DNA from 2 places in the Nonomuraea sp. NPDC049709 genome. Region 1 is predicted to be linked to the other one. Evidence: riboswitches for the same ligand, from Rfam matches in the RefSeq annotation. Region 1 holds a riboswitch; the other holds the start of a gene.
The links. A riboswitch is a leader RNA that binds a small molecule or an ion and turns the genes downstream of it on or off. The one in region 1 is predicted to bind cyclic di-AMP.
Positions count from the first base shown of each region.

Region 1 (5,187 bases):
CGGCGGCCGTGCCGCACGCGAACACCTCCGTGAGCTCGCCCGACTCGCACGCGGACTGCCACTCGTCCACCGAGATGAGGCGCTCCTCGGTCTCCAGGCCCAGGTCGCCGGCCAGCTCCAGGATGGAGTCCCTGGTGATGCCGGGCAGCAGCGTGCCGGTGAGCTCCGGGGTGACGAGCTTGTTGCCGAAGACGAAGAACAGGTTCATCCCGCCCATCTCCTCGACGTACTTGTGCTCGCCCGCGTCCAGCCACACCACCTGGTCGCAGCCGTTCTCCACCGCCTGCCGCTGCGCGACGAACGCCGCGGCGTAGTTGCCGCCGCACTTGGCGAAGCCGGTGCCGCCCGGGGCGGCCCGCGTGTACTCGGTGGACAGCCAGACGGAGACGGGCTTGATCCCGCCGGTGAAGTAGGAGGCCGCCGGCGAGGCGATGACCATGTACTTGTACGTCTTCGACGGGTAGTTGACCCCGAGCCCCGCCTGGGTGGCGATCATGAAGGGGCGCAGGTAGAGGCTGTGACCCTCGGTGGTGGGCACCCACTCCTTGTCGGTCTCGACGAGGAGTTCCAGCGAGTCGACGAACGTCTCCTCGGGCAGCTCGGGCATGGCCATGCGCAGGGCCGAGCGGTTGAAGCGGGAGGCGTTCGCGTACGGTCGGAACGTCACGATCGAGCCGCTGATCTGGCGGTAGGCCTTCAGGCCCTCGAACAGCTCCTGCGCGTAGTGGAAGACCGAGGTTGCCGGGTCGAGCGAGAGCGGCCCGTACGGCATGAGCCTGGCGTCGTGCCAGCCCTGCCCCTCGGTGTAGTCGATCGAGATCATGTGATCCGTGAAGGTCTGCCCGAAACCGGGGTTCGCCAGTACCTGCTCCCGCTCGGCCGCGGTGCGAGCGTGGTCGGATAGCTGCACGTCGAAGCTGAGCTTCTGAGCGATGGTCATGACGGAGGTCCTTCTCTCTGCGATCTACCGAAATCTACCGGAATCTGCCCACTGTCTGCGGATCTGCGAGCCGGTGGCGGTGAGCAGCCGTGGCCGGGAGGGCAGTCCGTACTTCCTATTGTCTCGCCATATGGGATGGCAAGCGGCCAATGGGGGTGATAAGCCCATTCCACGGCCGGAACGCGGACGCGAAAAAGCGCCTGGCGAGTCCTCTCGGACCGCCAGGCGCTTCTTCGGGGCTAGGCGGTCCTAGCCGGATACTCGCGCGGTGATGTCGTCGCCGATCTCGGTCGTGGTGCGGCCGGCCCAGCCGGCGAGGCGCTCCACGATGTCGTCGGCGACCGCCTGCTCGACCTTGGCCGCCTCGGCGTGCAGGCCCAGGTGGTCGAGGAGCATGGCGACGGACAGGATGGTCGCGGTGGGGTCGGCCTTGCCCTGGCCGGCGATGTCGGGCGCGCTGCCGTGGACCGGCTCGAACATGCTGGGCGTGGTCCGCTCAGGGTTGATGTTGCCGCTGGCGGCCAGGCCGATGCCGCCCGCGACGGCCGCGCCGAGGTCGGTGATGATGTCGCCGAACAGGTTGTCGGTGACGACCACGTCGAAGCGCTCCGGCTGGGTGACGAAGAACATCGAGGCCGCGTCGATGTGGCTGTAGTCGGTGGTGACCTCGGGGTATTCCTCGGCCACCCGGTTGACCGTGCGCTGCCACAGGTCACCGGCGTAGGTGAGGACGTTGGTCTTGTGGACGAGGGTCAGCTTTCTGCGCGGCCGCGACTTGGCCTTCTCGAACGCGTAACGCACCACGCGCTCGACACCGTGGGCGGTGTTGAGCGACTCCTGGGTGGCGATCTCGTGCGGCGTGCCGCGCCGCATGGTGCCACCGGTGCCCGCGTAGAGGCCCTCGGTGCCCTCGCGGACGACGATCATGTCGATGTCCTCGGCGGGCGTGTCGGCCAGCGGGGTCTCGACGCCGGGGAACAGCTTGACCGGCCGCAGGTTGACGTAGTGGTCGAACTCGAACCGGAGCCGCAGCAGCAGGTCGCGCTCGAGGATGCCCGGCGGCACGCTGGGGTCGCCGATGGCGCCGAGCAGGATCGCGTCGTAGCCGCGCAGCTCGTCGAGCACCGCGTCCGGCAGCGTCTCGCCGGTGCGGTGATAGCGTGCGGCGCCCAGGTCGTAGTGCGTGGGCTCGATCTTCGTGCCTACGGCCTCCAGGACCTTGAGTCCTTCGGTTACGACCTCGGTGCCGATGCCATCCCCGGGGATGACGGCCAAGCGGATGTTACGCGACTCCATGGGCGGTACCTTACCGGCTCGTCTCGTCTGACGAACACATCATCTCATTTTTCGGACGTCCAGTTTTGAGCCATTTGCGACCTTTTGACCGTTTCGTTAGAGTCCGTCGGGCCTAATCCACGCAGCCGCTGCGTGGAGCCGGGGACCCAACTTTCCCCCAGGGGCGAATCGGCACCGCCGTAGGGCCGTCTTCCAGGCCCGAGCCCGTCAGCTAACCCGGTCGGCCGCATGGAAGGACAGTGTTCTGTCTCGCATCGCCATTGCCCTGGCGGCCGGTGTCGCCGGGCTCATCCTGGCCACCCCAGCCGCCCAGGCCGCCACCGACGAGGCCCGGGCCACCACGGACAAAGACACCACCACCCTGACCGGCGCCGAGATCAAGCGCATCCAGGAGGCGCAGGCCCCCACGCCCGCCTGGAAGGTCGCCCTCGACTACGCCATGGACAAACGCGGCACCCCGTACGTATGGGGCGGGACCAGCAGGAGCGGGTACGACTGCTCCGGGCTCATGCTCAGGTCCTACGAAGCCGCGGGCATCGAACTGCCGCGCACCGCCCGCGAACAGTACGGGGCATTTTCCAGGAAAATCGCATGGAACGATCTAAAGCCAGGTGACCTGGTGTTCTTCAGCAACCTGGGTCACGTGGGAATGATCTCGAAGCCCGGCTACATGGTGCATGCGCCGCGCACGGGCGACGTCGTGAAGGAGGAGAAGCTCTCGACCTGGCGCAGACAGGCGTTCGTGGGAGCGGTCCGGCCGGATCCCAAGGGCGTGCGCCAGTGGACCGAGGTGCTGAAGCAGCGCCGGTCCTCCGCCCCGGCCACGCTCACCGCCACCCTCTGAGAAGCCGAGAGCGGCCCCGCGAGCCCGGGGCCGCTCTCTTTCAGGTCGCCTCAGGGGCTCTCTTCCAGGTCGTCAGGGCACGATCGGGGCGGCCAGGCGCTCCACGAAGCAGGGGTTCGGGTACTGCTCGGCGAGGTCCAGCGGCTCGCCGTGGAAATGACCGTGGATCTGGACCTCGACGGGGTCGAAGATCCGCGGGCACGGCACGTTCGGGCGGAACCGGATCTGGTCGAGGTCACCGCCGATCTCGCGCAGCCTGTCGCAGCCGGCGAACGGGTCGGGGTGGTTGCCGTCGTCCGGGTCGCAGGTCAGGACCCAGCGCTGGGCCACACCGCCGTGGTACTTGGTGATGGTCAGCTCGGCCGCCTGCGCGTGGGCGGGAGCGGCGAGCAGGGCCGCGGTGGCCAGCGCGGGGACGGCGACGGCGGCGGCGCGGCGGATCGCGGTCAGGGAAGCGTGCATGGGGGGACCTCCTCATGGAATGGATACGGAGCGCGACGTTATCAGCACTCTCCGTATCCATAACGGCAGGTCTCCGTACCCCCTGCCCCAGGCGTAGCGTGGCGGCGGATCGGCCACGACTTCACCAGGCGGGCATCGGACCCGGCGGTACCAAGGCCGTGGCGCTCAGGGCCCGCTTCATCGACAGGTGGGCCGGCGAGTTCCTTGACGCCCGCCCCGGGGCCACCGTGCTGCACCTGGGCTGCGGGCTCGACACCCGCGTCCACCGGATGGACCCGCCGCCGTCGGTCCGCTGGTACGACGTGGACTACCCGGAGGTCATCGAACTGCGCGGCAGGCTGTTCCCCGGGCGCGCAGGTTGCGCCACGATCGGGTCATCGGTCACCGATCTGGCGTGGCTGGAGCGGGTCCCCGGCGACGCTCCCGCGCTGGTGGTCGCCGAGGGCCTGCTCTACTACCTCGACCCGACCGGGGGCGCGGCGGCCTGTCGATCACGCACCGCATCTCGGCCTGGATCGTCGGCGCCCTGCCGGCGATGAGGCGGACGGCCGTGTGCTACCGGCTGGAGTTCTGAGGGGCGCCGCCGTTGTCGCGGCGGTCCAGCGCGGTCTGGACGGCCTCGGCCGCCTCGTCGTCGTGGTCTTCGGCACGGTTCCAGGCATACATCTCGTACATGGGACCCATCTCTTCTCGCGGGCGCGTTCCAGAATTTCCTGAAGGGGGAAGCCGGACTCCGGTCGCGAATCCGACCGGGCCTGATCTCGTGGTCCGGGTCACGGACCGGACGAAGGGACTTAGTGGCCGACGCCAACGCCGCTCTCCGCGGCGGGTCGTCGACCTGCCCTAACAGGCCCCGCCGCGGCAGGTAATGAGTACGAGAACCTGGCGCATTACTCGACACAGTACCCGAGCATGCTGCTTGGATGTCCTACTATCTCGCATCGTGAGACGCAAAAGGGCCGCCACCCAAGACGGGTGACGGCCCCTCGGCCGGTGTGGGAGGTCAGTCCTCCAGGTCCACCGAACGGCCGCTCTCGGCGCCGATCTCGGCCCCGATCTGCTCGACGACCTCGGCGGGGATGGCGGAGTCGACGGTCAGCGCGATGAGCGCCTTGCCGCCCTTGACGTCACGGGCCACCTGCATCGAGGCGATGTTGATGTTGTACTCGCCGAGCAGCCTGCCCACCACGCCGACGATGCCGGGGCGGTCGGTGTAGGTGTAGAAGCACAGGTGGGCTGTCGGCTCGATCTCCATCTCGTAGCCGTTGACCTCGACGATCTTGGTGATCTGGCGCGGCCCGGAGAGCGTGCCGGAGACCGAGACCGTACGGCCGTCGGCGAGCACGCCGCGCACGGTCACCACGTTGCGCCAGTCGGGGCTCTCGGAGCTGGTCACCAGCTCGACGGTGATGCCGCGGTCCTTGGCCAGCAGCGGGGCGTTGACGTAGGTGACCTGCTCCTCGATCACGTCGGCGAACACGCCCTTGAGGGCGGCCAGCTCGATCACCCGCACGTCCTGGGAGGCGATCTCGCCGCGCACCTCGACGTCGAGCTTGGTGGCGACCTCGCCGGCCAGCGCGGTGAAGACCCGGCCGAGCTTCTCGGCCAGCGGCAGGCCCGGCTTGACGTCCTCGGCGACCGCCCC
Region 1 covers NZ_JBFANM010000015.1:117,510-122,696, reverse strand. Annotated here, with positions in the region: gene AB0J69_RS17260 (branched-chain amino acid aminotransferase) at 1-940, opposite strand, end outside; gene AB0J69_RS17255 (3-isopropylmalate dehydrogenase) at 1,190-2,236, opposite strand; cyclic di-AMP (ydaO/yuaA leader) riboswitch at 2,336-2,477, shown strand; gene AB0J69_RS17250 (C40 family peptidase) at 2,676-3,080, shown strand; gene AB0J69_RS17245 (SSI family serine proteinase inhibitor) at 3,153-3,542, opposite strand; gene AB0J69_RS17240 (class I SAM-dependent methyltransferase) at 3,557-4,081, shown strand; gene serA (phosphoglycerate dehydrogenase) at 4,546-5,187, opposite strand, start outside.

Region 2 (5,187 bases), on a different contig from region 1:
GTCGGCGGCACCTACATCGCCACCGACTACTGCTACTCCACCGTGTGGGCGCTGCGCGCGAACGGTGCCGGCGGCTACGACCAGGCCGAGATCGGCCAGACGCCCACGCAGGTCACGGCGTTCGGCGCGACACCGGAGGGCGAGCTCTACGTCGTCAACGACCTTCCCGGCGGCCTGCACCGCATCACGTTCGAACACGCCAAGCCGACCTGCCGGATCGCGTACACCACGCAGACCTGGGGTGGCGGGATGACCGTCGACCTCACCATCACCAACACCGGCAGCACGCCGATCAACGGCTGGACGCTGAGGTTCCCCCTCTCCCGGGGACAGACCGTCATCTCTGACTGGAACACCGACCTCACCCAGAGCGGTGACATGATCACCGCGGTCAACGCCACCCACAACGGCGCCATCGCCCCCGGCGGCAGCGTCACCATGGGTTACCTCGCCCGCCACACGGGCGACACGTCCCTGCCGAGCCGGTTCTCCCTCAACAGGGACGCCTGCGCCGTCAACCGCTGAGCCTCAGGAAGCCACCGAGCACGGGGAGGGCCGGCCGCGACGCTCGCTGCGGCCCTCCCCGAACGCGTCGGGGTCACCCGGGGAGCGCATTCCTGTCACAGCTCGCCTACCTGTCCTGTCCAGAGGGGTGTAACCATCCGACGACGGCAAGGAGTGCATCATGGACACCCGCGCGTACCTCTTGGGCGAGACCTCCTGATGCATGCCGTCCTCCACACGGTGGGGATAGCGGTCGGCTGCGCCCTGGCCCTGGCCCCGGCCCTGCTGCCCTTCGCCCGGCCCGCCAGGAGATGGCCGCACGTCGTCATGGCGCTCGGCATGGCGCTCGGGCACCTGGGCGGCCTGTTCCTCCCCGCCGGGGTGCTCGCCCTGCTGACCGCCGGCTGGCTCTGCGGCTCCCCCTCCCGCCGCGCGGAAACCGGTCACCACATCCAGGACTTCGTGGTCATGTCCCTCCTCCTGGTCCTGACGGCGTTCAACGACCCCACGCCCGCCGGCGCCTCCTCACCGGCGCACTCCCACGGAGGCGGATCGCTGACCGCGGTGGCCCTGGTCATCGGGGTGGCCTGGACGTGCGCCCGGCTCCTCCACCTTCTCCCCGGGCGAAGCCCGGACCGCAGGACGCTCAGCCAGAACGCGTGCTCGGCCGGCATGGCGGCCAGCATGGCCTTCATGACCGCACTGGCCCTCTGACGCACGAGCGGACGTACGCGGCACCCTCAGCGTCGTAGCGCGACCAGTTCGCCCTTGCCGACGTTGATCGTGCTGACCGTCAGGCCGGGCTCCTGCCGGAGCAGGTCGTGCAGGGGGGCGATCTCCTCGGGGTGGGACAGGGCGTTGTCGGCCACGAGGATGCCGCCCCGGCGCAGGACGCGGTACGGATGGGGCCACCAGGACGGGTACTCGGGGCGTTCGGCGTCGAGGAAGAGCAGGTCCACCGCCCCGTCCGGCAGGTCCGCGAGGACGGCGCCGCCGTCGGCGACCCGGAACTCCACGTGGTCGGCCAGGCCCGCCTCGGCCGTCGTACGCCGGGCGTGGGCCTGGGCCTGGGCGTCGGTGTCGAGGCTGAGGACGTGACCGCCGGCCGCCCGGGCCGCGTCGGCCAGCCACAGCGTGGACACGCCGCGGGAGGTGCCGATCTCGACGATGGTGCGCGCATCGATGCTCTGGGCGAGGAACCAGAGGAACTCCCCGGCGTCGGGCTCCAGGACCCGCCACCGGTCCAGCCTGTCCTGCTGGGCGGCGTCGTGCCGGGCCGCGGCCTCGTTCAGGTCCTGGATGATCTTCCGTACCGTCGCGTCCACGGGTAGGAGTCTGCCCTACCTCCGACGTCATCCCGCACTCCGCAGGGGGGCCGCGACGCTCGACTGGTATCGGCAGCACGCGTAGCCCGGCTCTCCCGGAGCAAACACAACGGGTGGCGCAGGATCTCTCCTGCACCACCCGGTGTCCCTTGGCCATCGCACCTGGCAAGGAGCGTGCGGCCTACCTGGGATCAGGCCTTGTACTGGGGGTAGCCGTAGCCGACGACCTGGGACTTGGGCCGGATGCGCTGCTCGACCTTGCCGTTGCCGGTGTTGCCCTCGATCGTGGTGATCGTGCCGTTGCCGTTGTCCTGCTTGACCAGGCCCACGTGGTCGATGCCCGTGGTGCTCTTGCCGTTCCAGTCGAAGAAGACGACGGCGCCGGGCTTGGCGATCGTGCCCCAGTGCTGGTTGGTCTGGAACCACTTGGCGTAGGTGACGGTGTAGGCGTCCCAGCCCATGGTGGGGCGGACGCCGGCCTTCTCGCCGACCCAGGAGACGAACATGGCGCACCACGGAGCGTTGGCGTAGGCCCGTACACTTCCGCCGTCACGGGTGATGGTCTCCTGCGCCCGGGGCGAGGACATGTACCAGCTGTGGAACGGGGTGCCACCGCCCGCGGCGTTCTCGGCCACGCCGATCTGCGACTCGGCGACCTTCAGCACCGACTGCGCGGACACCTGACCCGCGGACTTCTGCGCCTGGGAGGAGTCGTCGGCGGCGAAGGCCGGACCGGCGGCGAGAACGGCACCGGCCGCCACGGCCGCCCCGACGGCGAACCGGGTGAGGCTCGCGGGCTTCAGGGCACGGGAAAGGGTGTACTTGGCCATTACTTGGATTGCTCCTCGCTTCCATGCCGCCTACCGGGTTAGCTGACGGGTTCGGGCGTGGAAGTGCCCTACGGTGCGCTCGGATCAGAGCGCGCCGATTCACCCCAGAAAAAAGTGGGTCCCCGGTTCCGCTGCATTCACGGATTCGGCGGGCCGCGTCACACATCCCTGCACGTACGTGCTGGTGAGACGCGGTCTCGACAAATGAACGGCGTCACGCGACAAGTGCTTGTCGTCAGGTCGTACGCCTTGAGTCCTCAAAGGTAAGCGAATCGCATAGAAAGATGCAAGCCGGGCCCTGGGAAAGGCAACAGGATCCCCTGCGACATAGGCGATCGCGACAGAATTCTTTACCCAAGCAGCATGGTGGACGGGGTTTAGGAGGGCAAAAGCGGTCGCATCACGAGTATCACAAGTCACAGCCGTTCCGGGGCGGCGACCAGGGCGGCGCCGGAAACTTTACCCAGCCCCGGAAACCCTTGCCGGCGCGGCTTTTCGGGCTGGTTCCCGCCGACGAACATGGGCCTTCGCTTTGCCGTACTTGCTCCCACTTTAGGGAGATCTGTACCTTTACTGGGCGCGGTCCGCCGCGCCCGCCGAATCCGCGACCCCGCGGAGCCGGGGATCCACTTTCCGGGGTGAATCGGACGCCGGCCCGAGCCGCGCCCGTAGGGGCGACTTCCAGTCCCGAACCCGTCAGCTAACCCGGTAGGCGGCATGGAAGAAGGAGTCGACATCCCCATGCTCAAGCCTCAGCTCGCCGCGATCGTCAGGAACCGCCGCCCCGCCGAGCTCTTCGCACTGGCCGTCGGAGGCGTGATCCTGGCCGCTACCACCGCCGTCACCGGCGCGACCGGTACGGTGCTCGCCTCGCCCACCGATCACGGCGCCACCGTGCAGGCAGCCCAGCACAGGACCCAGCAGCTCACGTACGGCCTGGACATCTCCAACTACGAGCCCCAGTACGACTGGGCCGCCAGCCCCGCCCAGTTCGGCATCATCAAGGCCACCGAGGGCACCGGCTTCCGCGACGCCTCGTTCGCCCGTCACTGGCGTGAGCTGGGCGACAAGGGCATCGTGCGCGGCGCGTACCACTTCGGCCACCCCGGCAACGACCCCATCGCCGAGGCCGAGCACTTCCTGTCCGTGGTGAACGCCCAGCCCGCCAAGGGCGGCGACCTGCTGGTCCTGGACCTGGAGACGACCGACGACAGGTCCGTCGCCCAGGTGAACGCCTGGGCCAAGGCGTGGCTGGCACACGTGAAGGCCAGGACCGGGATCACCCCGATGTTCTACAGCGGCTGGAACTTCGCCGACACGTACGGCAAGGGCCTGGCCGACTACCCCCTGTGGGTCGCCCACTACAGCAGGGCCAAGGGCGCGCTCACCCCGCCCGCCGACTGGAAGTCCTGGACCATCCACCAGTACACCGACTCCCCCATCGACCAGAACGTCTCCGCGCTGACCCCCGACCAGCTGCGCGACCTGGGCAGGCGCGCCGCCTGACCGGCGTCAGGCCCTCCCTGCCGCCCGGGGGGCACCCGCCGCGGAACCAGCGCCGCAGAGCCGAAGAGCAGGGCGGTGGCGAGCGAGGCCGGGGCGGGGCCGGGCAGCGCGTCGCCGCGAACGGTACGCCGGCCCGCTGAGACGGTCGGGGCGGCCCGGAAGGCCGGGAGCGGCAGCCCGATCCCGGCCTCCCGGTGGGTCACTCGAACGAGAGGGAGTCGATGGTGACGGTGCTGTCGCCGCCGTACCAGAAGCCCATCGCGAGCTGTCCGGGGGACGCGCGGTTGATCCCGTTCGCGGACATCGGAAGCCTGATGTCCTTGTACGCGGTGGTGATGGCCGGATGGCCGCCGCCGTCGAGCGTGAAGTCGCCGAAGGCCTTGGTCGCCCCGCCGAGACTGAGGTGGAAGTGGGCCTGCTCGCCCCCTGCCGCGCCCTTGATCCGGACGACGAGATGCGTGTACGCGGACAGGTCGGTGTACACGTCACTGCCGAACCAGCCGCAGTTGTCGTACCGCAGGCTGAGCGCCCCGCCGGACACGGCGCCGGAGCCGCCGCCGTTGAGGAAGCAGTTCCCGCCGGTCCACCTGCCGAGGTCGTTGCGGGCGGCGGACGGGTACGCCGGGTTGCCGTCGAAGTCGTCCACGACCAGGCCCGCGGACGTCGCCGGGAGGGTGACGACGGTGACCGGCGCCGACGCGGCGGAGGTGTTGCCCGCGGCGTCGTAGGCCCTGACGGTGTAGGTGTAGGAGGTCGCGGGGTTCAGCCCGGTCTCGGTGAAGGAGGTCGTCGCCGACGTCCCGGCCTGGGTGGTGCCGCGGTAGATGCGGTATCCGGCCACGCCGACGTTGTCCGTGGCCGCCGTCCAGGACAGGGTGACCGAGTTCGCGGTGCGTGACGGGGAGGTCAGCCCGGTGAGCGCGGTCGGCGCCGTGGTGTCCTGGCCGCCGCCGCTGCCGACGGTGACCGGGCCGAGGCCGAGCCAGCCGTCGGCGCCCTGGGTGGCGTTGGCGAAGCGAAGC
Region 2 covers NZ_JBFANM010000081.1:8,293-13,479, reverse strand. Annotated here, with positions in the region: gene AB0J69_RS49880 (PQQ-dependent sugar dehydrogenase) at 1-525, shown strand, start outside; gene AB0J69_RS49875 (hypothetical protein) at 724-1,218, shown strand; gene AB0J69_RS49870 (class I SAM-dependent methyltransferase) at 1,245-1,829, opposite strand; gene AB0J69_RS49865 (CHAP domain-containing protein) at 2,021-2,659, opposite strand; cyclic di-AMP (ydaO/yuaA leader) riboswitch at 2,672-2,820, opposite strand; cyclic di-AMP (ydaO/yuaA leader) riboswitch at 3,244-3,388, shown strand; gene AB0J69_RS49860 (GH25 family lysozyme) at 3,401-4,165, shown strand; gene AB0J69_RS49855 (DUF4832 domain-containing protein) at 4,365-5,187, opposite strand, start outside.
Region 2: it holds a riboswitch for cyclic di-AMP, as region 1 does, so the genes downstream of both, AB0J69_RS49865 (CHAP domain-containing protein) here and AB0J69_RS17250 (C40 family peptidase) in region 1, are expected to answer to the same signal.